Regions from separate parts of the Nocardia sp. CA-135953 genome, predicted to be linked through region 3. Evidence: riboswitches for the same ligand, from Rfam matches in the RefSeq annotation. Region 3 holds a riboswitch; each other region holds the start of a gene.
What was found. A riboswitch is a leader RNA that binds a small molecule or an ion and turns the genes downstream of it on or off. The one in region 3 is predicted to bind S-adenosylmethionine.
Positions count from the first base shown of each region.

Region 1 (5,598 bases), 2.9 Mb from region 3:
ACGGTCGAGGCGTCAGTGGACGTTGGCCGTTCGACGGCCGTCGGCTCGATGCCTGCCGCGGTCACGATCGCGGTGACGCGGGCCTCACCGAAGACGAGCCGGGCGCGCTCGTCCGGATCGTCGGCGTCCACCGGGACGTAAGCCGCACCGGCAAAAAGAATCGCCAGAATAGTGACGTAAAGCTCATGTGTGCCGGATGGCATTCGCACGCCGACGCGGTCGCCGGGGCGCACACCCGCCGCGGTCAAACGCACGACTCCGGCGTCGATTTCGGCCAGCAATTCGGTGTAGCTGAGCACTATGCGACCGTCATCGATCGCGGGCGCCTCCGGATGGGCTTGCGCGGTGCTGTTCAGGATGTCGACAAGGGTCCTGGCCTGCGGCGCGAGTGCGGCGCGTAGCAAGGGTTCGGGGGTGCGGAGCCGGTCGGTCGGGCCTGTGCCCACCGCCGTGTCGACCTGCGGCCGCAGCATCACGTCCTGCCCACCTCTCATTGACACGCCTTGCGCTTCCTCGTTGTTGTTTCACAGCAGGGTTACCAGTGGGCAAACGCCATGGTGACCAACTGTCTACGGTACCTGCGGTATCGGTCAGAGTTCTTCGCCCAGTGCTTCAGCGCAAGGCGACGCAGGGTCTGCCGCTCGTCCTCGTCGAGGCGATACAGCACCCGCTCGGCGGCCTCTTCGATGAGTTCGTCGGTCTTGCGGCGCTCGGCGCGTCCGGCCTGGGGGATGGACAGCCGGTATTTACGCCGGTCCGCCGAATCGCGGGTTCGGATGACGAAACCGGACTCCTCGAGGCCGTCGATCAGCCGGACCACCTCGCTGCGGTCGATGCCGAGCGCGGTGGACACCTGCTGCTGGGACAGGTCGTCGAATTCCTCTGGACAGCCCAGTACCCATTGCCGGGTTCCGGCAGGCGTTCTGGTGGCTCACGGCCGCGTCGTCATCTCGTTGATCGCATCACTATTGTTGTGGCGCAAGGAGATTCAGCCGAACCGGTGACACTTTGCGCCTGGTCGGTGGCGGCCGGCCCGGCGCATTTCGGATTACGCGGCAGACGCGGCCGTGCCGATGCCGAGCGCGGCGAGTACGGCCGCGCTGATCTGTTCGAGCCGATCGCGAACCTGTGGGCGGCGCAACATGGCAACCGCTCGTGACGCCAGCATGGCGAGCAGGATCATCTCGACGGCGGCAATGGAGCATTCGATGGCGCCGAGGGCGAGGGTGTTCAGAAATGTGACATCGGTCAGGAATTGCGGCAGTACCGCCAGGTAGAACAGCCCGACCTTCGGGTTGAACACGCACGACACCACGCCAGCGGCGAATGCCGAGCGGATCGAGGCGGGAGCCTGCGCGGCCAACTGTCCGGACGCCGCGGCGGTGCCCGCTCTGCGCTGCTTGCGGTGATCGATCAGCGCGCGAATTCCCAAGTACACCAGATAGATTCCGCCGATGACCTTGAGTGTGCGGTAGGCCGTCGCGGACTGTTCCAGCAGAGCGGCGACACCTGCCGCGACCACCACCGCCCACACGATCCCGCCCAATGCCGAGCCGATCGCCGCGGCAATGCCGGGTCGCGCGTCCACGATCGAGAAGCGCAGCACCAGAAACGAATCCGGGCCGGGCGTGATCGACAGCAGAATGCACAGGCCGATAAAGCTGAGCAGCAGGGAAAGCGTCACCTCTCGATCAGATCGCACATCACTCGGCATTGCAAGGTTATTTATTTGACTGCATGTATATGCAGCGATGGACCCGGTTGACAGGGCGGTGCGGTATCTGCCAATCTCGGTTCAGGTCATGAGTACCAGCGTCAAGCCCCGGCTAGCTGGTCGGCAACCCTCCTCCGCGGTGGGGTGCTCCGGGTGACGACCGGGCCGCAGCCCGACCGGGTGCGGCAAGCGCGGACTCGGATGATCAGCTGATTTCGGGTCCTACAGCCGATGGGATTTGTGATGACCGCTGTAATCGAGCAGAGCTCTGTTTACCCGCCCTGCCGACTGCCGTCCCCCTGTGCCGCCCTTGCCCGGGTTTCCGGCGACGATCTCCAAGTGCCGCTGGTACAGGGCGGAACGACCACCTACGCGAACTTCGACTATGCCGCTAGCGCACCGGCATTGGCGCAGGTAACCGACCGCGTGCAGCAGCTGCTGCCGTTCTACGCGAGCGTGCACCGCGGCGCCGGTTACGCCTCGCGGATCTCGACCGAGTGCTACGAGGCCGCGCGCGGTTCGGTCACCCGCTTCCTCGACGCCGCCGACGACCAAGTCGTGGTGTTCACCCGCAACACCACCGATTCGCTGAATCTGCTCGCTGCCTGTGTGCCCGGCGACACCGTGGTGCTGGATATCGAACATCATGCGAACTTCCTGCCCTGGACCCGGCACGGTCGCCGCGTCGTCAAGGCCGCGGCGACCGTCGAGGAGACGATCCGCCAGCTGATCGCCGAATTGTGCAGTAAGCCGGCGGCATTGCTCGCGGTCACCGGCGCGTCCAATGTGACCGGTGAGGTGCTGCCGCTCGAGCGCCTGGCCACCATCGCGCACCAGTGCGGTGCGCGCATTCTCGTCGATGCCGCGCAACTGGCACCGCATCGTCGAATCAGCCTGCGCGCCACCGGAATCGACTACCTCGCCTTTTCCGGTCACAAACTCTACGCACCGTTCGGCGCGGGAGTGCTTGTCGGACGCCGGGATTGGCTCGATGCCGCCGAACCATATCTGGCGGGCGGCGGGGCGGTCCGCGAGGTCACCACCACCAGGGCGGAATGGGCATCGGCGCCGCAGCGTCACGAGGCCGGTTCGCCGAATGTCCTGGGCGCGGCCGCACTCGCCGCCGCATGTGAGGCGCTGTGCGCGATCGATCCGAAAACCCTTGCCGCGCATGAGCGACAGCTCGCCGATCGCCTGCGCGCCGGGCTGTCCGCGATTGCGGGGGTCGAACTGCTGCGCATCTGGGACGACAGCCCCGACACCGTCGGCATTGTCGCCTTCACCCTGGACGGATTCGTCCCAGGCCACGTCGCGGCCTATCTCTCCGCCGAACACGGCATCGGCATTCGCGACGGCCGCTTCTGCGCCCACCCGCTGCTCGAGCGGCTCGGCCTCGACGGTGCGCTGCGTGCCAGTATCGGCCTCGGCACCAGCACCGCCGATGTGGATCGGCTGGTCGAGGCCATCGCCACTCTTGTCGACAAGGGTGCGTCGTGGAATTACGCCAGTACTGACGGACTTTGGAACCCGACACCGGAGACCCGCGCCTTCGCCCACCCCCAAACCAACGACGGCGCCGCGCCGTGCTCGATCGGCTGATCTGCGCCGTCCGCAACTTTCACATCGAGGTGCGCACCTGGCTCATCGCTCGATCTATAGCGTTGCCGCGCAGGTGAATCCGCCCGGCCGCGTTCAGTCTTCGAGCGAGGTCGGGCGGTAGTAGCGGCCGCGGTAGTAGAGCAGGGGAGCGGCGCTCGGCTGTTCGTCGGTGTTGTCGTGGACCCGGGTCACCAGGCCGACGACGAGGGTGTGGTCGCCGATGGGGATCAACTGCTGGATGTTGGCGCGGATCCAGATGGGCGTGCCGTGCAGCACGGGCTCACCGGTGTCCAGGGTGGTCCACAGCGAGCGGTCGCTGAAGCGTTGGTCGGCAGTGCGGGCGAATCGCTTGGCCAGATCGTGCTGGTGTTCGCCGAGGAAATGGACCACAACGGAGTCGGCCGCCTGCAATGCCGTCAGGCTCGACGAGGTGTGGGCGATATTGAAGGAGACCAGCGGCGGCTCCAGGGACAGCGATGCGAAGGAGGTCGCGGTGAAGCCGACCGGGCCGTTCACGGAGCCCAGGGTGACGACGGTGACGCCCGCCGGATAGTGCCGCATGGAGGCGCGGTACAACTCGGCGGTGATACCGCTCAGATCATCGGGAATCCGGATGTCCGTGGCGGGGGGTTGACCTTCGCTCACAGCTGCGCCTCGCTGGCGCTCGGGTCCGCTGCGACCGTTGGTGCTGTGTTGATGGTTCGCTCGCTCACATGACGAAACTACGCCGAGCGTCTGAGTGGCGCTTAGTCCACGTCTATCGGGAGCCCGGCGGTGATGCGTACCAGTTCGCGAAACGAGGTGCGGAACACGGTATTCGGATGGCCGCCCGCGGCCCAGACCTCCTGGTGCGTGGACAGCACGTTGTCCACCCAGGTCGGCAGGTTGGTGGGATGGCCGACCGGCGCGATGCCGCCGATGGGCTGACCGGTCACCGCCTGCACCATCGCGGCGGGGGCGCGGGTGAGCTTGCCTTCCAGCCGTTCGCCGGTGCGCCCGAGATCGACCTGGTGTGCACCGGAGACCAGCAGCAGCACCGGATCGTCATCCAGGAGGAACACCAGTGATTTCGTGATGGCGCCCACATCGATGCCGAGTGCCCGCGCGGCATCGGCGGCAGTGGGTGTGGGGGCGGGCTGAGTGACGATGACACCATGGTGGCCGCGCGCGATCAGGGTATCCGCGACCCGGCATGCGACTGGTGGAAGCGACCTGCGCATGAAACCAGAGTAGAGCGATTGCGGGCAGTGTGCCGGTCGAGTTTTCGGTCAGTGGTCGCGATGTCCGATGGGAGAACCGGTGCGGCGCACCGACTTTGCACAGCATTTGCGCGCGGCACGGACTGGTCGGCTGGCTAGAGCACTTCTGCTTTACGCTATACGAATGACTGATTGGCAGGCTTTCACCGTTGCGACCAAGGACCACATCGCGCAGGTCACGCTGACCGGCCCCGGCAAGGGCAATGCCATGGGTCCGGATTTCTGGCGGGAGCTGCCGGAGATTTTCCGCGGGCTGGACGCCGATCCCGAGGTTCGCGCCATTGTGCTCACCGGTTCCGGAAAACATTTCTCCTACGGACTCGACCTGCCCGCGATGACCGGCACATTCGGTCCGCTGATGGCGGATAGGGCGCTGGCCGCACCGCGCACCGACTTCCTCTACGAGGTGCGCAGTATGCAGGCCTCGGTGACCGCGGTGGCCGATTGCCGCAAGCCGGTCATCGCCGCGGTTTCCGGCTGGTGCATCGGCGGCGGGCTGGATCTGATCGCCGCCGCCGATATCCGCTATGCGAGCGCGGACGCGAAGTTCAGCCTGCGTGAGGCGAAGGTCGCGATCGTCGCCGATATCGGATCGCTGCACCGGCTGCCCGGCATCATCGGTGAGGGCCATTTGCGCGAACTCGCCTACACCGGTAAAGACATCGACGCGGCGCGTGCCGAGAAGATCGGCCTGGTCAACGATGTATTCGCCGATCAGGAGGCGGTACTGGACGCGGCGCACGCCGTCGCCCGCGAGATCGCCGCGAATCCGCCGCTGGTGGTGCAGGGTGCGAAGGATGTGCTCGAGCAGCGCACCAAGGATCAGGTGGCCGCCGGGTTGCGCTATGTCTCCGCGTGGAACTCCGCATTCCTGCCGTCCGAGGATCTGACCGAGGCCATCCAGTCGGTGTTCGAGAAGCGCGCTCCGAAGTTCAAGGGCCGGTAAAGGCCGCATATTCGCTTGCCCTAGCCGTTGGCTCGCACACATACTTGTATCACGCAATTAGTTGATTGACGCAAGTAAAG
Region 1 is NZ_CP192082.1:638,444-644,041, forward strand. It holds gene ACQPXH_RS02925 (Pls/PosA family non-ribosomal peptide synthetase) at 1-473, opposite strand, end outside; gene ACQPXH_RS02930 (MarR family winged helix-turn-helix transcriptional regulator) at 536-895, opposite strand; gene ACQPXH_RS02935 (LysE family translocator) at 1,049-1,684, opposite strand; SAM riboswitch class IV at 1,799-1,912, shown strand; gene ACQPXH_RS02940 (aminotransferase class V-fold PLP-dependent enzyme) at 1,958-3,313, shown strand; gene ACQPXH_RS02945 (flavin reductase family protein) at 3,407-3,874, opposite strand; gene ACQPXH_RS02950 (YbaK/EbsC family protein) at 4,060-4,533, opposite strand; gene ACQPXH_RS02955 (crotonase/enoyl-CoA hydratase family protein) at 4,697-5,518, shown strand.
Region 1: it holds a riboswitch for S-adenosylmethionine, as region 3 does, so the genes downstream of both, ACQPXH_RS02940 (aminotransferase class V-fold PLP-dependent enzyme) here and ACQPXH_RS23230 (amino acid ABC transporter permease) in region 3, are expected to answer to the same signal.

Region 2 (5,598 bases), 1.2 Mb from region 3:
CTGGTGATACCGGCGGAGATCGCGATGCCCACCGGGAACGGCAGGAAGGCGAAACCGGCCTTCAGCGACGAGTAGCCGAGGGTGATCTGAAAGTAGTAGCTCAGGAACAGGAACATCGCGAACATCGCGATCGGGATCAGCAACGCCGCCAGGAAGGCGCCACCGCGGTTGATCTCACCCGGAATATGCAGCGGCAGTAGCGGATTCGACGATCGACGCTCGATGGCGACGAAGGCGATCAGCAGGGCGACACCGATGACGAGCAGCCCGAGGGTGCTGCCGGCCAGCCAGCCGTCCTCGGCGGCGCGGCTGAATCCGTACACGATGGCGATCAGACCGACCGTCACGGTGACGGCGCCGGGCACGTCATAGCCGCCGGTGCGCGGTGTCGGCACATCCTTCACCACGAAGGCCAGCGCGCCGAGCAGCGCGAGCAGTGCGATCGGGGTGTTCACCAGCAGGCACCAGCGCCAGGAGGCGTATTCCGTCAGCGCGCCACCCGCGATCAGGCCGAGTGCCGCACCACCCGCGGAGATACCGGCGAAGACGCCGAACGCGGTCGCGCGCTCCTTGGCCTCGGTGAAGGTCACCGAGAGCAGTGACAGTGCCGCGGGCGCGAGCAGCGCCGCGAACGCACCCTGCAGCGCCCGTCCGGCGAACAGCTCCGCAGCGTTCTGCGCCAGACCCGCCACCGCGGACGCACCGGCGAAGCCGACCAGGCCGACGATGAAGATCCGCCGCCGCCCGAGGTAGTCGGCCAGCCGTCCGCCGAGCAGCAGCAGGCCGCCGAAGATCAGCGTGTAGGCGGTCAGCATCCACTGCCGATTGCCGTCGCTGATGTCGAGATCCCGCTGGGCGAAGGGCAGCGAGATGGTCACGATGGTGGCGTCGAGAACCACCATGAGCTGGGCCAATGCGATCACCCCCAGGGCCAGCCAGCGTGCCGAACTCGTTTGCTTCTCCAGAACTTCCACCGCTGTCGCAGTCTCGCTCACCTTGGTCTCCTCGTCCGAAGTTCGTGTAGCCATCCTGTCATTGGCAGACATTTGTCGTCAATAGAAAAATGTCGTACTACGACATTTGGCTGCTAAGGACACGAATGAATCCGATTGCGCTAACATGAGTCCATGCTCGAGTCATCGACGCCGATCGGCGCGAGCGCCACAGCCGAGGACGCTGTGCGCGCCCCAGCGAACCCAGGGCCCAGTGCGTCCGGCGGTCCGGGGTTGCGCGAGCGCAAGAAGCAGCAGACCCGGTTGCGCATCATCGAGGTGGCGCTCGACCTGTGCGACGCACAGGGATTCGACGCGACCACGGTCGAACAGATCGCGGACCGTGCGGATGTGTCCCCGCGCACGATCAATCGGTATTTCGACAGCAAAGAGGCCATCGTCCTCGGGCCGGTCAAGGACTTCGGACTCGCGATCGCCGAATGCCTGCGTGGACTCCCGGTCACCGGCAATGAGCTGCAATCGCTGCGCGAGGCCTTTTTGCTTGTCGTCGACCAGGCCGCGGTGAATACCGAGGGACCGCTGTCGTTCCGGCGCTTCCAGCAGATGCAGCGGATCCTGCGCAGCAGTCCGACGGTCAGTGCGCAGAGCATGGAACTGGCCGACGACAAGAACACCGCGATCGCCGACGCGATCGCCGAGCGACTCGGCACCCAGCCCGATGCGCTGCCGGTGCAACTGGTCATCGGCGCCTGGCAGCTGATCGGCCACCTCAGCATGGAGTGCCAGAACTCGATCTTCGACGAGGAAGACACCGCCGCGGCCGCCGCGGCGGCCCGCGGCGGATTCACCACGTCGTTCGACGAGTTCATGCGTGTATGCACAGGGCAGCCCGCGACCGAACCGGCGGACAACCGATAACGGATTTCAGTCGCCGACCGCGCGCCGGTTACCATGTCCGTCAGGTCATGAGTGCCAGCGCGAAGCCCCGGCTTGCTGGACGGCAACCCTCCAGCAGCGGTGGGGTGCTCCGGGTGATGACCGGGCTCTCGATGGTCGAGAGCAAGCGCGCACTTCAGGAGGTATTTCCGATGAGTTGTTGTCCGTTACCCAGATCACGATAAGACCTGCTGGCGAACAACCCTTTGGAGCACGACATGAGTGACCCCATCGCGTCCGCGGCCGCACTCCCGGTCTACCGGACCACGGCCCGGTTCAGTCGGGTAGTTAGCATCGAGGATGTGCGTTCCCTCGTGATTCCCCCGGCATCGGCAACGCATTGTCCGCAGCGGGCTGTTTTCACGGCGGCGACGACGTGAGCGAGCGAACCATCAACCGTGAGCGAGCGAACCATCAACACAGCACCCTCGGTCGCGACGGAGCCGAGCGCTGGCGAGGCGGAGTCGTGACCGTGACCGACCCGAGTACCGCGCGTTCGTCCGCGGTGGCCCTGCCGCCGCCGGACGGGAGGCTCGGCATCATCGCCATCGGGGACGTGCGACTGGAGAGCGGCGCAGTCATCCCGGACGTTCATCTGGCCGTGCAGCGCTGGGGTGAACTCTCCCCCGCACTGGACAACGTGGTGCTCGTCGAGCACGCGCTGACCGGCGATTCGCATGTCGTCGGGGTGCCCGACGATATCCATCCGCTGCCCGGCTGGTGGGACGGCATGGTCGGGCCGGGCGCACCGGTGGATACCGACGAATGGTGCGTCATCGCGACGAATGTGCTCGGCGGCTGCAAGGGCAGCACCGGCCCCTCGACGCTCGCGCCGGACGGAAAGCCTTGGGGTGCAAGGTTTCCGGAGATCTCGATCCGGGATCAGGTGACCGCGGAAGCGGCGCTGCTCGATCTGCTCGGCATCGAACGCCTGGCCGCCGCCGTCGGCGGTTCGATGGGCGGCATGCGGGTGCTGGAGTGGATGGTCGGCGCGCCGGAACGGGTCGGTTCCGCACTGGTACTCGCCGTCGGCGCACGCGCCACCGCCGACCAGATCGGCACGCAGACAACGCAAATCGCCGCCATCAAGGCCGATCCGGACTGGCGGGGCGGCGACTACCACGACACCGATCGCGTCCCGACGACCGGCATGGGCATCGCCCGCCGCATCGCGCACCTGACCTACCGCACCGAGGGCGAACTCGATCACCGCTTCGAGAACAATGCGCAGGGCGACGAGGACCCGCGCGACGGCGGCCGCTATGCGGTACAGAGCTATCTGGACCACCAGGCCGAAAAGCTTTGCAGCCGTTTCGATCCCGCCACCTACGTGCTACTGACCGAGGCGATGAACCGACACGATATCGGCCGCGGGCGCGGCGGCATCGCGGCCGCCCTCGCCACCACCCCGGTACCGTGCGTGGTCGGCGGCGTCGACTCGGATCGCTTGTACCCGTTGCGAACTCAACAGGAACTGGCCGACGGGCTGCCGGGCTGCGAGGGCCTGGAGATCGTGCACTCCCGCGACGGCCACGACGGCTTTCTCACCGAAGCCGCCGCCGTGTCCAAATTGCTCACCGAGACAATGCGACTGGCGCGAGTCGGTCGCAACAGCTGAACCCATCATTCCTTCGACTGTGCGGCGGGAGCGCCGACGAGCAGTTGGACGATGGAGTGGACGAAGCCTTCCAATCGCTCGCGCGAATACTCGTCCGGCCCGCTGACCGCAAGCCTGCCGAGCATTTCGGCAACGCTCAGCACCGCATTGGTAAGTAGTGCGGAATCCATTCCCGCCCAACGCGGATCGAGTGCGATGCCCATGCCGACCAGGGATTCGGCCTGGGTGAAGATACCGGTACGGGAATCGGCGAGTGCCGCGCGGTATTCGCCGGGGTCGGCGCACGGTAGCCGAGGTCGGCTGACGCACGGCTTCGATGCGATTGATTCCGAGCGATGCTCATCGAGCCGGAGCCGACGCCGCACCTCGGCACGAGTGAACCGGCGGCTCCGCAGGATAAAGTGGGCCACCATTCGACTGCGCTCGATCGAACGCTGCCGCGTCGGTGGCCGGGTCAGCGGATGCCGACGAAAGTTGTTGCGCCTCAGTCGACACCGAGCTCCGAACGTGGCGCATAAGGTTGACGTCGGCCGATGGACGTCGCCTTGACTCGGGGAGTCGCCGATGTGCAGACTGGCCGACATCGCACCCATCTCAGTGTGGCGGGCATTCCGGTTCATGGACGACATCGGGGGTAGACCATGCGTATTCATCGTGCCGTACCGATATTCGCGCTGCTCGGCGCGATGCTGATCGGCACTACGGCGTGCTCGGACGAGCCGACCGAGACGACCCGGGCCGCGGCGTCGACGACCACCCTGCCATCGGCGCCGACCGTCCTGGGCCCGCTCGGCTTCGGCAAACTGCGGCTCGGGATGAGCCGGAGCGAGGCCGAGGCCACTGGTGAAATCGCGGCCTTCGACAACACCGACGATCCGCCCGGCTGCGGTCGCTACAGCGCACGAGCGGGTTGGCAGGGCTTCACCAACAAGGGCGAAATAGTCGCGATCATGCCCGGCAAACTTCCGGTACGCACACCCGAAGGCATCGCCGTCGGTTCCACCGTCGACGAAGTGCGCGCGGCTTATCCCACGCTCGAGATCGGCTACAACTGGAGTTCCGCCACGGTCCCCGACCAATCAGCGCACTACGGCTTCCTCGGCATCTACCGAAATATGCCCGCCGATGCCAAGGTCACCCAGATCATGCTCTACAACGACCGGGACACTTGCCACAACTGACGCGGGGCGGCCTCAGCCGACGCCGAGCGTATTGATCGTCGCGGCGATGAAGACGATGGCGCTGCCGAGCAGGCTCAGTGCGGCGACATCGAACGGCTTGCTGCGCACGGCGAGCAGTCCGACCCGGGCTGTCGGCAGGCAGAGCCGGAAGGCGGCCGCGAGCAGGGCCGCACCGCCGAAGAACAGCGCGCCGCGACGCCAGCGATCCCAGGCCACGAAGACGACCGCGAGCAGAATGACCGCCGTCACGACCAGCATGGGCAGGTGGCAGCGCAGGAACTGCGCACCCGGGCTGGTCCGGTCGGACTGCCGTTCGGCGGCAGACGAGTCAACGTCGGTCACGCCCCGATTCTTGCAGATGACATGCGGCCACTCACACCAGCGCGACACGGCCGCGCTCTCACACGCCGAGCCTCGAGGCAGGGCTACTGCTCCGCAACAGATTTCGCCGCTCGGCGGCACACCCGATCAGGCATTGCCTCCAACTACTACGCGGCGTAGTTTCAAGAGAAGGGCTGGGTCGACGGCGAGCGCACCCTGTCGCACCTCATCCGAGAATCCGTCGACGAACTGAAACTCGTGACGGGCGCGCAGGACCTGCCCGATGTCGTTCCGGGCTAGCCGGAGCGACCTGGTTGACTGCACAGGTGTTCCGTTTGATGTTTCACGAGCCCGCGATTCCCGGAAATACCGGCAATGCGATTCGACTTGTCGCGGGGACCGGGTGTGAACTGCATCTGGTCGAGCCGTTGGGGTTCGACCTTTCGGAGGCGAAGTTGCGGCGGGCCGGATTGGATTACCACGATCTGGCCTCGGTGACGGTGCACAAGAACCTCGCGGCGGCGTGGGATGCGGTGCGGCCCGAGCGCGTGTTCGCATTCACGACCCAGGCGAGCACCCGCTATACCGA
Region 2 is NZ_CP192082.1:6,278,755-6,284,352, forward strand. It holds gene ACQPXH_RS28885 (MFS transporter) at 1-995, opposite strand, end outside; gene ACQPXH_RS28890 (TetR family transcriptional regulator) at 1,128-1,871, shown strand; SAM riboswitch class IV at 1,915-2,025, shown strand; gene metX (homoserine O-acetyltransferase MetX) at 2,395-3,507, shown strand; gene ACQPXH_RS28900 (hypothetical protein) at 3,513-3,920, opposite strand; gene ACQPXH_RS28905 (hypothetical protein) at 4,149-4,688, shown strand; gene ACQPXH_RS28910 (DUF3017 domain-containing protein) at 4,701-4,946, opposite strand; gene ACQPXH_RS28915 (tRNA (cytidine(34)-2'-O)-methyltransferase) at 5,336-5,598, shown strand, end outside.
Region 2: it holds a riboswitch for S-adenosylmethionine, as region 3 does, so the genes downstream of both, metX (homoserine O-acetyltransferase MetX) here and ACQPXH_RS23230 (amino acid ABC transporter permease) in region 3, are expected to answer to the same signal.

Region 3 (5,598 bases):
TGCTCGGCGTGCCGCTGCTGGTGCGATCGGTCGCGGCCCGGCGGCGCTGAAGCGATGCGGACCAGCTGTCCGATACTTCGGTCGGCGTGCGTTCCGCCCGTCGCGTGGCAATTCGGGGCGACCGCCTGGCACGATGTGAGCCGTGCAGCCGAGTCCTCTCACCGCGATGCCCGACACATCGGTTCTACCGCCACGTTCTCCCCGGCCCGGAACACGGGTGGCCGCGGCAGTACTGCTGGCCGCAATGCTGGTGCCCATGCTCGCGGGCTGCCTGCGGGTGCAGGTGTCGATGGGTGTGTCGTCCAATGACCGAGTCTCCGGACGGATCGTGGCCGCGGTGGTGCCCGCGGACGCCAATGACAAGGGGCCGCAGCTCAAGGCGCCCGATTCGCTGGCCGCGAAGGTTCGGGTCGAGCCGTACAGCCAGGACGGCTATGTGGGCAGCAAGGTGTTCTTCGAGGATCTGTCCTTCGGTGAGGTCGGCCAGCTCGGCGCGCTCTCCGATCAGACCCAGGGCATGTTCAACCTGTCGTTCCAGCGCACCGGCGACCTGGTCAGCCTCAATGGCCGGATCGATCTGAAATCCGTTCCGCCGCACGGTTCGGATGTGCAGTTCACCGTGGCTTTCCCGGCCCGCGTCGCGAAGACCAACGGCAATCGCGAGGACGACTCGACCGTCTCCTGGAAACTGCCGCCCGGCGATGTCTCTACCGTGCGCGCCGAGGTCAGCTACGCGGACCCGAATACCCGCTCCTTCGCGGGCTGGGCAGGCATCGTCGGCGGTATCACCCTCGCCGTCGCCGCCATCATCGCCGCCATCGCCTATATGAACCGCAACCCGGCACCGCCCGGTGCACCGGAAACCAACTTCTCACCGAGCAATCTGTGGCGCTCGCTGACCCGCCGCTGACGCGAACCCTGCGCGCGGGCGCGGCGATCGCCGCGTGGGCGGGCGCGAGTATCGCGCTGTTCGGTTGCGGGACCGCGTTGTTCAACCGCGTGACGGTGCGCAGGCTCTCGGCCGGACCGAATACCGTGATCGAGCCGGTGTCGGTGTGTATCCCGGCACGCGATGAGGCACAGCGACTGCCCGATCTGATCAATGATCTCCGTGGCCAGGTGGGGGTGCCGCGACTGCGGGTGCTGATTCTCGACGACGCGTCCTCGGACGGGACCGAAGCGGCCGCGCTCGACGCGATTGCGGGCGATTCGCGCTTCACGGTGTTCCGCTCCGAGGCCGAACCCGCACCCGGATGGACCGGAAAGGCCGCGGCCTGCGCGCGACTGGCCGAGTTGGCGGATGCCACGGTGCTGATCTTTCTCGATGCCGATGTGCGACTGGCACCGAATGCGATCGCCGCGGCGACCGCCGAATTGCGCCGCAGCCGAACCGCATTGTTGTCACCGTGGCCGTACCAGGTGACCGAATCACTGGCCGAGGCGCTGGTGCAGCCGCTGCTGTGCTGGTCGTGGGCGACGAGCCTGCCGATCGCGGCCGCCAATCGCAGCCTGCGCCCCTCGACAGCCGTGGCCTGCGGGCAGTTCCTGGTGTTCGACGCCACCGCCTACCACGCCATCGGCGGGCATGCCGCGGTCGCCGCGAGCCCGACCGAGGACCTGGATATCGCCCGCGCGCTGCGTCGCTCGGGTCGCCGGACCGCGCTGGTCGCGGCAGGCCGAGCGGCGAGCACCCGAATGTACCGTGGCGCAGCCGAACTGGAGACCGGTTACAACCGCTGGCTGTGGTCCGCCTACGGCGGCACGACAATCGGCGGCGCGGCGGTGGGCACCGTTGCGACACTGGCCTACTGGGCGCCCCCACTCGCCGCGATCGGCGGCCGGGGCTCCATACGCACCGCCGGTCTCATCGGCTACGGCGCCGCGGTCGCCAGCCGCCTGCTCGCGCGCTCGCTGGAACGCGGCGCCACGACCCGCACCGACGCCCTTGCGGCCCTGGCACATCCGATCTCCATCGACGCCTACCTCCGCCTCTGGACCCGCTCCCGCCGCGCCCACCGCACCGCCGCGTTGACCTGGAAATCCCGCCCCTTGACCCGCTGATCAAGATCAGGTGGAGTCCGTGGGCAGCGCCCGAGAAGACCCAGCCGCCAGTGCCACCTGATCTTGATCGGTCCTCGGGGGTCAGCGCACTGTGGTGAGTCCTATGGTCGGGAGGAAGAAGCAGGGGGTGGTGTTGTTGTTCAGGGTTCCGAAGACTGCGGCGAGTACTGTGCCGGATCCGGTGTCGACTGGAACCGCGCGCACCCCACCGACCGGGAATACGGCGAAGAAGTCTTGGATGGCGCGTTCGGCCAGTGGCCTCATCTCGGTCGGGGTTTCGGCGGGCACCATCGTGCGGACCACATCGGAGATCGATCCCATGGCGGTGATGCCGCTGCGGCCATTGGCCAGGTTGACCCAGGCGACGTTCATGCCCGAAGCATTCGTGCCGTCCGGGCCGAGGCCGTAGGGGACGAAGGTGAACATGACCTGGCCCGCCTTGACGGCGGTCGGGTCGAGTCCCGGAATGGCCACCGTGGTTTTGGGCCACGGCCCGGTCACTGCGCCAGCAACCGCGGGCACCAGACCGAGGCTGCCGGTGCCGGAGCACAACGGCGCGACCGCCGGATACAGGAACGGGTCGATGCCGACGGTGCGCAGCGCGTCCACGACGGCTTGGTAACCGGCGAACAGATCACCTGGTGCGGCTTGGGTGGACGGTGCGGTCGCGGCCGGAACGCCGGGTGCGGGTATCGGCGCCGGACCCGCGGCGGCGATGCCGGGGGCGGCGAGAGTCAGCGCGGCCGTACCGGTCGCGATGGCGGCTAGCGTGGTCAGACGGCGCAGCAGGGACACGGCGGACCTCCTCGTCGGCGGGCACGAATCGAGGTCCGAGAGTACTCCGGCAAACCTTCGCAGCAGCGCTTATTTCGGCGCTCGACACGTTCGCGCCGCGCGTCCCGATGGACCGCTGCGGCGCTGCGCAGGCGGGCGATCCGGACGAAGAGCACTCGGAAAACCTGGTCCGAAATGCCGCGATCCGCTGCATGAACGAGCCAATAGTGCCTGCTCACGAGCATACAAACAAGGTCTGCGCTCACGCTGATTCGTACCCTTGTGCCGGACTTCGCCTGCTTCGCATGATATTTCGGCTAGACCCATTGACCGACCCGTGCTCGGCGTCGGACACACCATCCAGAGCGACCGAGAGACCTGGCTCGTCGACGTCGCAGCAACCCCCCGGTCACCGGGTGCGGGTGCTTCCGCCGGGAACGATGGAGGAACCGAAGTATGAGCGCATCCGTCGCATCCGATACTCCGGTATCGGAAGTCCCGATACCGGCTGCACACACCGCCACCGTAGGCACTACCGACGCGCCGGCGATCGCCAGATCCTGGCACCCGTGGCGCTGGGTCGTCAGCGCCATCGCCCTCGTGCTGCTCGCGCAGTTCGTCCACGGGCTGGCCACCAATCCGGGCTGGGATTGGTCGACGTTCGCCAAGTACTTCACCGCGAAATCGGTGCTGTCGGCGCTGAAGGTCACCTTGGAGCTGACCCTGTGGGGTACGGCACTGGGCTTCCTGATCGGCACGGCATTGGCGATCGCCCGCCTGTCGAACAATCCGGTGCTGCGGGTGATCTCGTGGGTCTATATCTGGGCGTTCCGCTCGATTCCGCTGATCGTGCAACTGCTGTTCTGGTTCAACATCGCCTACCTCTACCACACGCTTTCGCTCGGAATCCCGTTCGGCCCTTCCTTTCTCACCTTCGAGGTGAACGGGGTGATCAGCGGTTTCACCGCGGCGGTCATCGGCCTCGCATTGCATCAGGCGGCGTATGCGGCCGAGATCATCCGGGCCGGATACGTTTCGGTCGATCCGGGGCAGCTGGAAGCAGCTGCGGCACTCGGTATTCCACGGGTGCGCCAGTTCCGCACCGTCATCGTCCCGCAGGCCATGCGCTCGATTCTGCCGAATGCGACCAATGAGGTGATCAGCCTGTTCAAGGGCACCTCGATCGTCTCGGTCATGGCGATCGCGGAACTCTTCTACCAGGTCCAAGTGATCTACGGCCGCAACGGCCGGGTGGTGCCACTGCTCATGGTGGCCACCGTCTGGTACATCGTGCTGACCACGATTCTGACGGTGGTGCAGTTCTATATCGAACGCCACTACGCCAAGGGCGCGCACCGCACGCCCCCACCGACACCGGTGCAGAAAGTCTGGCGCCGGTTGCGCGAAATCGCCGAAATCGGTTCCGCCGCACCACGCGGAGCGACTCGATGAGCGCGCCGGTGGCCCCGCCTCCCGCGGTACAGGTGCGCGGGGTGCGCAAGTCCTACGGCAGCACCGAAGTACTCGGTGGCATCGACCTCACGGTCCACGCCGGTGAGGTGGTCACTGTGATCGGACCGTCCGGCTCCGGCAAGTCGACGCTGCTGCGGGTGGTCAACCATCTGGAGTCGCTGGACGCGGGCACCGTGCACATCGACGGCGAACTGATCGGATATCGGCTGCGCCGCAATAAGTTGCACGCGCTGTCGGACCGCGAAGTGCGAAAACAGCGCTCGCATATCGGCTTCGTCTTCCAGCAGTTCAATCTTTTCCCGCATCTGACGGTGCTCGAAAATGTCACGCTCGCACCGATTTCCGCGCAGGGTCGCCCGCGTGCGGAAATCGAGGCCGAGGCACGGGATCTGCTCGAGCGGGTCGGCATCGGCGATCTGACCGACGCCTACCCGCGGCGCCTGTCCGGCGGACAACAGCAGCGCGTGGCCATCGCGCGGGCATTGGCGCTGCGACCGCCGGTGATCCTCTTCGACGAACCCACCTCCGCGCTGGATCCGGAGCTCGTGGGCGAAGTCCTCGATGTGATCCGCGGTCTCGCCGACGGCGGGACCGCGCTGGTGATCGTCACCCACGAAATCGGTTTCGCCCGTGAGGTCGCCGACACCGTCGTATTCCTCGACGGCGGCGTGATCGTCGAACAAGGTCCGCCCGCCGCCGTACTCGACAACCCGCAACACCCGCGCACCCGCGCATTTCTGTCCCGAGTCCGCTGAGCGCGGTGCGCGCTCCCCGATGAACAGGTATTCGATGAAGCTCTCTGCCCTGGTCGGCCTGGTCGCCACCGTCGCCTTGCTGGCCACCGGCTGCGGCACCGATCCGGACGCGGAAAACTCCGCGCAGCCCGCCGGTTCGATCACCTTCGACCTCTCCCCCGGCCAGTCCGGCCGGATCCATGCCCCCAAGGTCGATGCCATTGCCGCCGAACTGCCGCAGGCCATTCGGGAACGCGGCACACTCGTCGTCACCGGATCCGGTGGTGCCGCGCCGCCATTGCGGTTCTACGCCACCGACGATAAGACCATCGTCGGGTCCGAGATCGATTTCGCCTCGCTCATCGCGGACATTCTCGGGCTGAAACTCGTTGCGCAGGTGGCCGATTGGTCGCAGAACTTCGTGCGGGTCGACTCCGGCGAGGCCGATGTCTTCATCTCCAATGTCACCGTGACCGAGGAGCGCAAGGAGAAATACGACTTCGCCACCTATCGCAATGACACCGTCGCGCTCGAGATCCCGAAGCAGAGCACGCTC
Region 3 is NZ_CP192082.1:5,053,444-5,059,041, forward strand. It holds gene ACQPXH_RS23210 (carotenoid biosynthesis protein) at 1-50, shown strand, start outside; gene ACQPXH_RS23215 (LppM family (lipo)protein) at 167-910, shown strand; gene ACQPXH_RS23220 (glycosyltransferase) at 919-2,061, shown strand; gene ACQPXH_RS23225 (hypothetical protein) at 2,143-2,856, opposite strand; SAM riboswitch class I at 3,189-3,282, shown strand; gene ACQPXH_RS23230 (amino acid ABC transporter permease) at 3,292-4,287, shown strand; gene ACQPXH_RS23235 (amino acid ABC transporter ATP-binding protein) at 4,284-5,063, shown strand; gene ACQPXH_RS23240 (ABC transporter substrate-binding protein) at 5,083-5,598, shown strand, end outside.

Region 4 (5,598 bases), 3.0 Mb from region 3:
CAAGTGGGCGCAGAACTCTCTGAAACCTGCGAATTAGGTAATCAGAAATGCGGCGCGAAAGAGCGCGCCGCATCCCCGATCTCGGCGGCCGGCCGGAAACCACCCACCGGCCAGCCGACTCCACACCGGCGTCACCGACAGCACGGCCGCGTACCGTCTAGCTCAGCGCATGGTCCAGATCGCTCAGCAAATCCTCGACATCCTCCAGCCCAACCGAGATGCGGACGACACCGTCGGACAGGCCGATGGTGGCGCGGCCTTCGGGGCCCATGGCGCGGTGGGTTGTGGTGGCGGGGTGGGTGATGAGGGTTTTGGAATCGCCGAGGTTGTTGGAGACATCGATGATGCGCAGGCGGTTGAGGACCTCGAAGGCCCGCTTCTTGGCCTCGGCCTCCGGCGCGTTCAGTTCGAAGGTGACCACGGTGCCGCCGCCACTCATCTGGCTGGTCGCCAGGTCGTACTGCGGATGCGATTCCAGGTACGGATAGCGCACCCACGAGACGGATTTGTTGCCCTCGAGGAAGCGGGCGATGCGCAGCGCGGATTCGGTCGAGTGACGCACGCGCAGCGGCATCGTCTCCAAACCCTTGAGCAGAGTCCATGCGTTGAACGGGCTCAGCGCCGGACCGGTATGGCGCATAAGGTTTTTCACCGGACCATCGATGTAGTCCTCGGCGCCGAGGATCGCACCACCGAGCACCCGACCCTGACCATCGATGTGCTTGGTGCCCGAATACACCAGCACATCCGCACCGAGTTCGAAACCGCGCTGCAGCAGCGGCGTGGCGAAGACGTTGTCCAGCACCACTTTCGCGCCCGCGGCATGCGCGAGTTCGGTCACCCGGCGCACGTCGACCAGGGTCTGCATCGGATTGGCCGGTGTCTCGAAGAACACGGCCTGGGTCGGCACCGAAAGCGCCTGCTCCCACTGATCCAGATCATCGCCGTCGACGAAGACCGTCTCCACACCCCAGCGCGGCAGAATCTCGTTGCAGACCACGAAGCACGAGCCGAACAGGCTGCGCGCGGCGACAAGTCGATCGCCCGCCCCCAAAAGCGCACCGAGCGAGGTGAATACGGCCGACATGCCGCTCGCGGTAGCGAAACACGCTTCGGCGCCGTCGATCAGACGCAGCCGCTCCTCGAACATGGCGACCGTCGGGTTGCCGTAGCGGGAGTAGACGAAATGCTCGATATCGCCGGTGAACGCGGCCTCGGCCGCCTCGGCGCTCTCATAGACGAAACCGGAGGACAGGTACAGCGCCTCCGCGGTTTCCTCGAATCCCGAGCGACGCAGGCCACCTCGCACGCCGAGCGTCGCGGGACCGACGCCTTCGGGCAGCGGCTTGTCGAACGAACCGCCGGTGATCATGACTGCCGCCAGGGCAGGCCGATGGCGCGCCAGCCGGAGCCACCGCGATGTCCGAGCTCATCGATCGGGCCTTCGAAGCCCTCCAGCACATTGAACGACGGGGCGATGCCTGCCCCGGTCGCGGCGACCGCCGCACCGATGGAACGCTGTCCGGAGCGACAGAGGAAGACGACGGGCGCAGCCGGATCGCGCCCCGCCAGCGCCTTGGTCAGCTGCTCGACGAACTCACCGTTGCGGGCGCCGTTGCTGTCCACCCATTCGATCAGCACCGTCGGCCGTTCGATCGAGGTCGTATCCGGCACACCGACGAAACGCCATTCGGCCTCGGTGCGCACGTCTACCAAGACAGCTTCGGGGTTGTCCTGCAACAACTCCCACGCCTGCTGTGGGGTGATGTCACCGGCATATGTCATGCGATCCTCCTGTGAATCCACGCTTGCCGCACCTGGGTTTCGGTGCGCGGCCAGGTCGTCACCCGGAGCACCCCACCGCGGAGGAGGGTTGCCGACCAGCGAGCCGGGGCTTGGCGCTGGTACTCATGACCCGAAAATGAGATTGCCTGGGTAGGGGGCGCCATGTCAAACCCCAGTTCGCACCGCGCACAGGGAATCAACGGCAGACGATCCATCGGTCTTGCGAGCGGGTCAGATTCCAGGTTGCCGGGGTCTCCCGGCCCTCGACCGCGATGGTCACCGTCGCCTTGGCGTTATCGCCGTCGACCATCGCATTCTCAATCTTGGTGACCTTGATCGACTTTCCGGCCGCGGCCCCGCCGAACTGACCAGCGAGCGGCGTCTTGCTCTCGTCGAAGTCCGGACAGGCCACGCCCGGCGGCGGTGTGTTGTCGGTGGTGGCGCGGGCCTCCGCGTAGCGCTGCACCGCGGCCGCGATCTTGTCCGATTCTGTGACATTTTTCTCAGCGGGCGAAAGCACCGCACCGAGCACGATCGCGACCAGCACGACAGCGGCGAATACGGCCGCCGCGATGAACGGCGCGATGGAGCGACGATCGGTCTGATCGACCTCGATTACCGGTTCTTCATCGGTGCCCTGCTGCTCTGTCATGGGTCGATCATCCCTGGTGGACGGCGGTATCCGGCATTCGGCCCCGGAACCTGCGTCGCGCGGATTTGATAGATGTGCCCAGAGCGGGTAGTCACGGTAGGTGGGCCGGGCAGCGAACACCCGGTGTACGCACCGCCGCAGGGTGCGCGCTGTGCCACCGATAGAATCGCGGGATTGCGGCGCGGCTTCATAGCCGAGATGGCCGCCTGTTCGCATCAGCAGATGCGACCGAGAGGGTGCGTCAAGTTAGCCTAAGCTAAGACTGACGCCGTTAATTGTTTCGACCATAAGGGTGCGCGTAAAAGATGACCGAACAGAGTGCTGAGTCGACTAGCGGAGCGCACGGGCCCTCCGTTGTTACGCAAGCTGCCTCCTCCGGGCCTGACGCGCACACCGCGGGGCCTCGCCCGCTTCGCATCGCGATCGTGGGCGCGGGACCGGCCGGAATCTACGCCGCCGACGCGTTGATGAAGTCCGATGCCGAGGTGAGTATCGACCTGTACGAGCGCATGCCCGCGCCGTTCGGGTTGATCCGCTACGGCGTCGCGCCGGACCATCCGCGCATCAAGGGCATTATCACCGCCCTGCACAAGGTGCTGGACAAGCCGCAGGTCCGCCTGCTCGGCAATATCGACTACGGCACCGACATCACCCTCGACGATCTGCGCACGTTCTATGACGCGGTGATCTTCTCCACCGGCGCCAACGCCGACCGCGCGCTGCCCGTCCCCGGCATCGACCTGGACGGCAGCTACGGCGCCGCGGACTTCGTCTCCTGGTACGACGGCCATCCGGACGTGCCGCGCACCTGGCCGCTGGAGGCGGAGAAGGTCGCGGTCCTCGGTGTCGGCAATGTCGCACTCGACGTGGCGCGCGTGCTGGCAAAGACCGGCGACGAGCTGCTGCCGACCGAGATCCCGCCGAACGTCTACAGCGGTCTCCAGGCCAATAAGGCCGTCGAGGTGCACGTCTTCGGCCGCCGCGGCCCGGCGCAGGCCAAGTTCACCCCGCTCGAGCTGCGCGAACTCGACCATTCCCCGACCATCGAGGTCATCGTCGATCCCGAGGACATCGACTACGACGAGGGCTCCGAGGCCGCGCGCCGCCACTCCAAGCAGGTCGACATGATCGCCAACACCCTCGAGCAGTGGGCCATCCGCGATGTCGGCAACCGCCCGCACAAGCTGTTCCTGCACTTCTTCGAATCCCCGGCCGAAATCCTCGGCGAGGACGGCAAGGTCGCGGGCCTGCGCACCGAGCGCACCCAGCTCGACGGCACCGGCAATGTCAAGGGCACCGGCGTGTTCAAGGACTGGGACGTCCAGGCCGTCTACCGCGCCGTGGGCTATCTGTCGCAGAACCTGACCAACCTGCCGTTCGACGATCAGGCCGGTGTCGTTCCGAACGAGGCCGGACGCGTCCTGGTCGACGAGGACGCCGACGGTGCGGATCGCTATCTGCCCGCCACCTACGTCACCGGCTGGATCAAGCGCGGTCCGGTCGGCCTCATCGGCCACACCAAGGGCGATGCCAACGAGACCGTTGCCTGCCTGCTCGACGACAGCGTGAACTTCACCCCGGCCGCGAAGCCGGAACTGGATGCGGTCACCGAATTCCTCGAGAACAAGGGCATCCCGTTCACCACCTGGCAGGGCTGGTACCGCCTCGACGCGCACGAACGCGCCCTCGGCGAGCCGGAGGGCCGTGAGCGCGTCAAGGTCGTCGAGCGCGAGGACATGCTGCGCGCCAGCGAGCCGCACAAGGTCTAGTGCGAACGCCACAGGGGGTGACAGTCACCTCCTGTGGTTCTCGACAATCCGACACGGCTGCGGCAGCACAAAATCTGTCGGGTCTGCCGCAGCGGAAATTCCGTCTCTGAGGCATTCTGTACAAGTGTTCGATGCCCATCTCCACATCTTCGACCCGCGGTTCCCGCTGGCCGAGAACGAGGGCTACCTGCCCGACCCGTTCACCATCGCCGATTATCGAAAGCGTATGTCGCGCTTCGATGTCAGCGGCGGCGCCGTGGTCAGCGGATCCTTCCAAGGCACCGATCAGACCTATCTGAAAGCGGCGCTGGCCGAGCTCGGCGAAGGGTGGGTCGGCGTCACCGCGCTGGACCCCGACGCCACCGACGAAGAGATCAACGAACTCGACCGAATCGGTGTGCGTGCGCTGCGGTTCAACGTCAAGCGCGCGGCCCCGGATATCACCGCGATGACGCTGCAGGCGTTGCGCGCGCACGACCTCGTCGGCTGGCATGTCGAGGTGTATATCGACGGCAATATGCTCACCTCGATGCAGCCGGTGATCTCGAAGCTGCCGGTTTTCTCCATCGACCATCTCGGCATGTCCGAGGAGGGGCTGCCCTATCTGCTGGATCTGGTGGATCGCGGGGCGCGGGTGAAGGCGACCGGCTTCGGTCGGGTGCATATGAAGGTGGCCGATACGCTGCGCCGGATCCACGCGGTCAATCCCGAGGCGCTGATGTTCGGCACCGATCTGCCCGGCACCCGCGCGGGGCGACCGTTCCGGGATTCCGATGTCGATCTGATCTGCGATGTGGTGGGCACCGATATGTTCAAGGTGCTGGAAGACAACGCGCGCGTGTTCTATCGTCTGCCCGCCCGCGAACGGGCGATCCAGGCCGATCCGACGCCGACCCTGCCGATCCACCGCACCGAGCAGCCGACCCTGCCGCTGCGGCGCGATGAACTACCGAAACTCGAACCGGCCGATACGATTCCGTTCCCCGCCATCGAGTGAGTGCGACTCAGCTCACGATGGCACCGATGACCCATACCCCGGTCGCCAGCAGCGCACCGAAGAGTTCGACGAGCATCGACAGACCCACACCTTTGAGCGCGTGAACTGTTGCCTGCCAAGCGGGTTGGTTGTCGCGGAGTCGCTGCAGCTCCGAAAGATACACGCCCAGAACGAATCCCACGAACAATCCGACCACCGGGATGATGAAGAAGCCGACGATGCCGAAGATCGCGCCGATGAACAGGGCGCGATTGGATACGCCCGCATCCTTCATCTTCCGGCCCGGCCAGGTGTATTTGATGACGCCGGACAGCACCAGGAACGCTGTGCTGATTGCGAATACGGTCCACGCCGTCGCGCCCCCGGTCATGAACGCCCATGCGGCAATGGCGCCG
Region 4 is NZ_CP192082.1:766,698-772,295, forward strand. It holds gene ACQPXH_RS03585 (hypothetical protein) at 1-37, shown strand, start outside; gene ACQPXH_RS03590 (O-succinylhomoserine sulfhydrylase) at 158-1,372, opposite strand; gene ACQPXH_RS03595 (rhodanese-like domain-containing protein) at 1,369-1,785, opposite strand; SAM riboswitch class IV at 1,800-1,916, opposite strand; gene ACQPXH_RS03600 (Rv0361 family membrane protein) at 1,982-2,437, opposite strand; gene ACQPXH_RS03605 (FAD-dependent oxidoreductase) at 2,743-4,206, shown strand; gene ACQPXH_RS03610 (amidohydrolase family protein) at 4,331-5,203, shown strand; gene ACQPXH_RS03615 (DUF456 domain-containing protein) at 5,211-5,598, opposite strand, start outside.
Region 4: it holds a riboswitch for S-adenosylmethionine, as region 3 does, so the genes downstream of both, ACQPXH_RS03595 (rhodanese-like domain-containing protein) here and ACQPXH_RS23230 (amino acid ABC transporter permease) in region 3, are expected to answer to the same signal.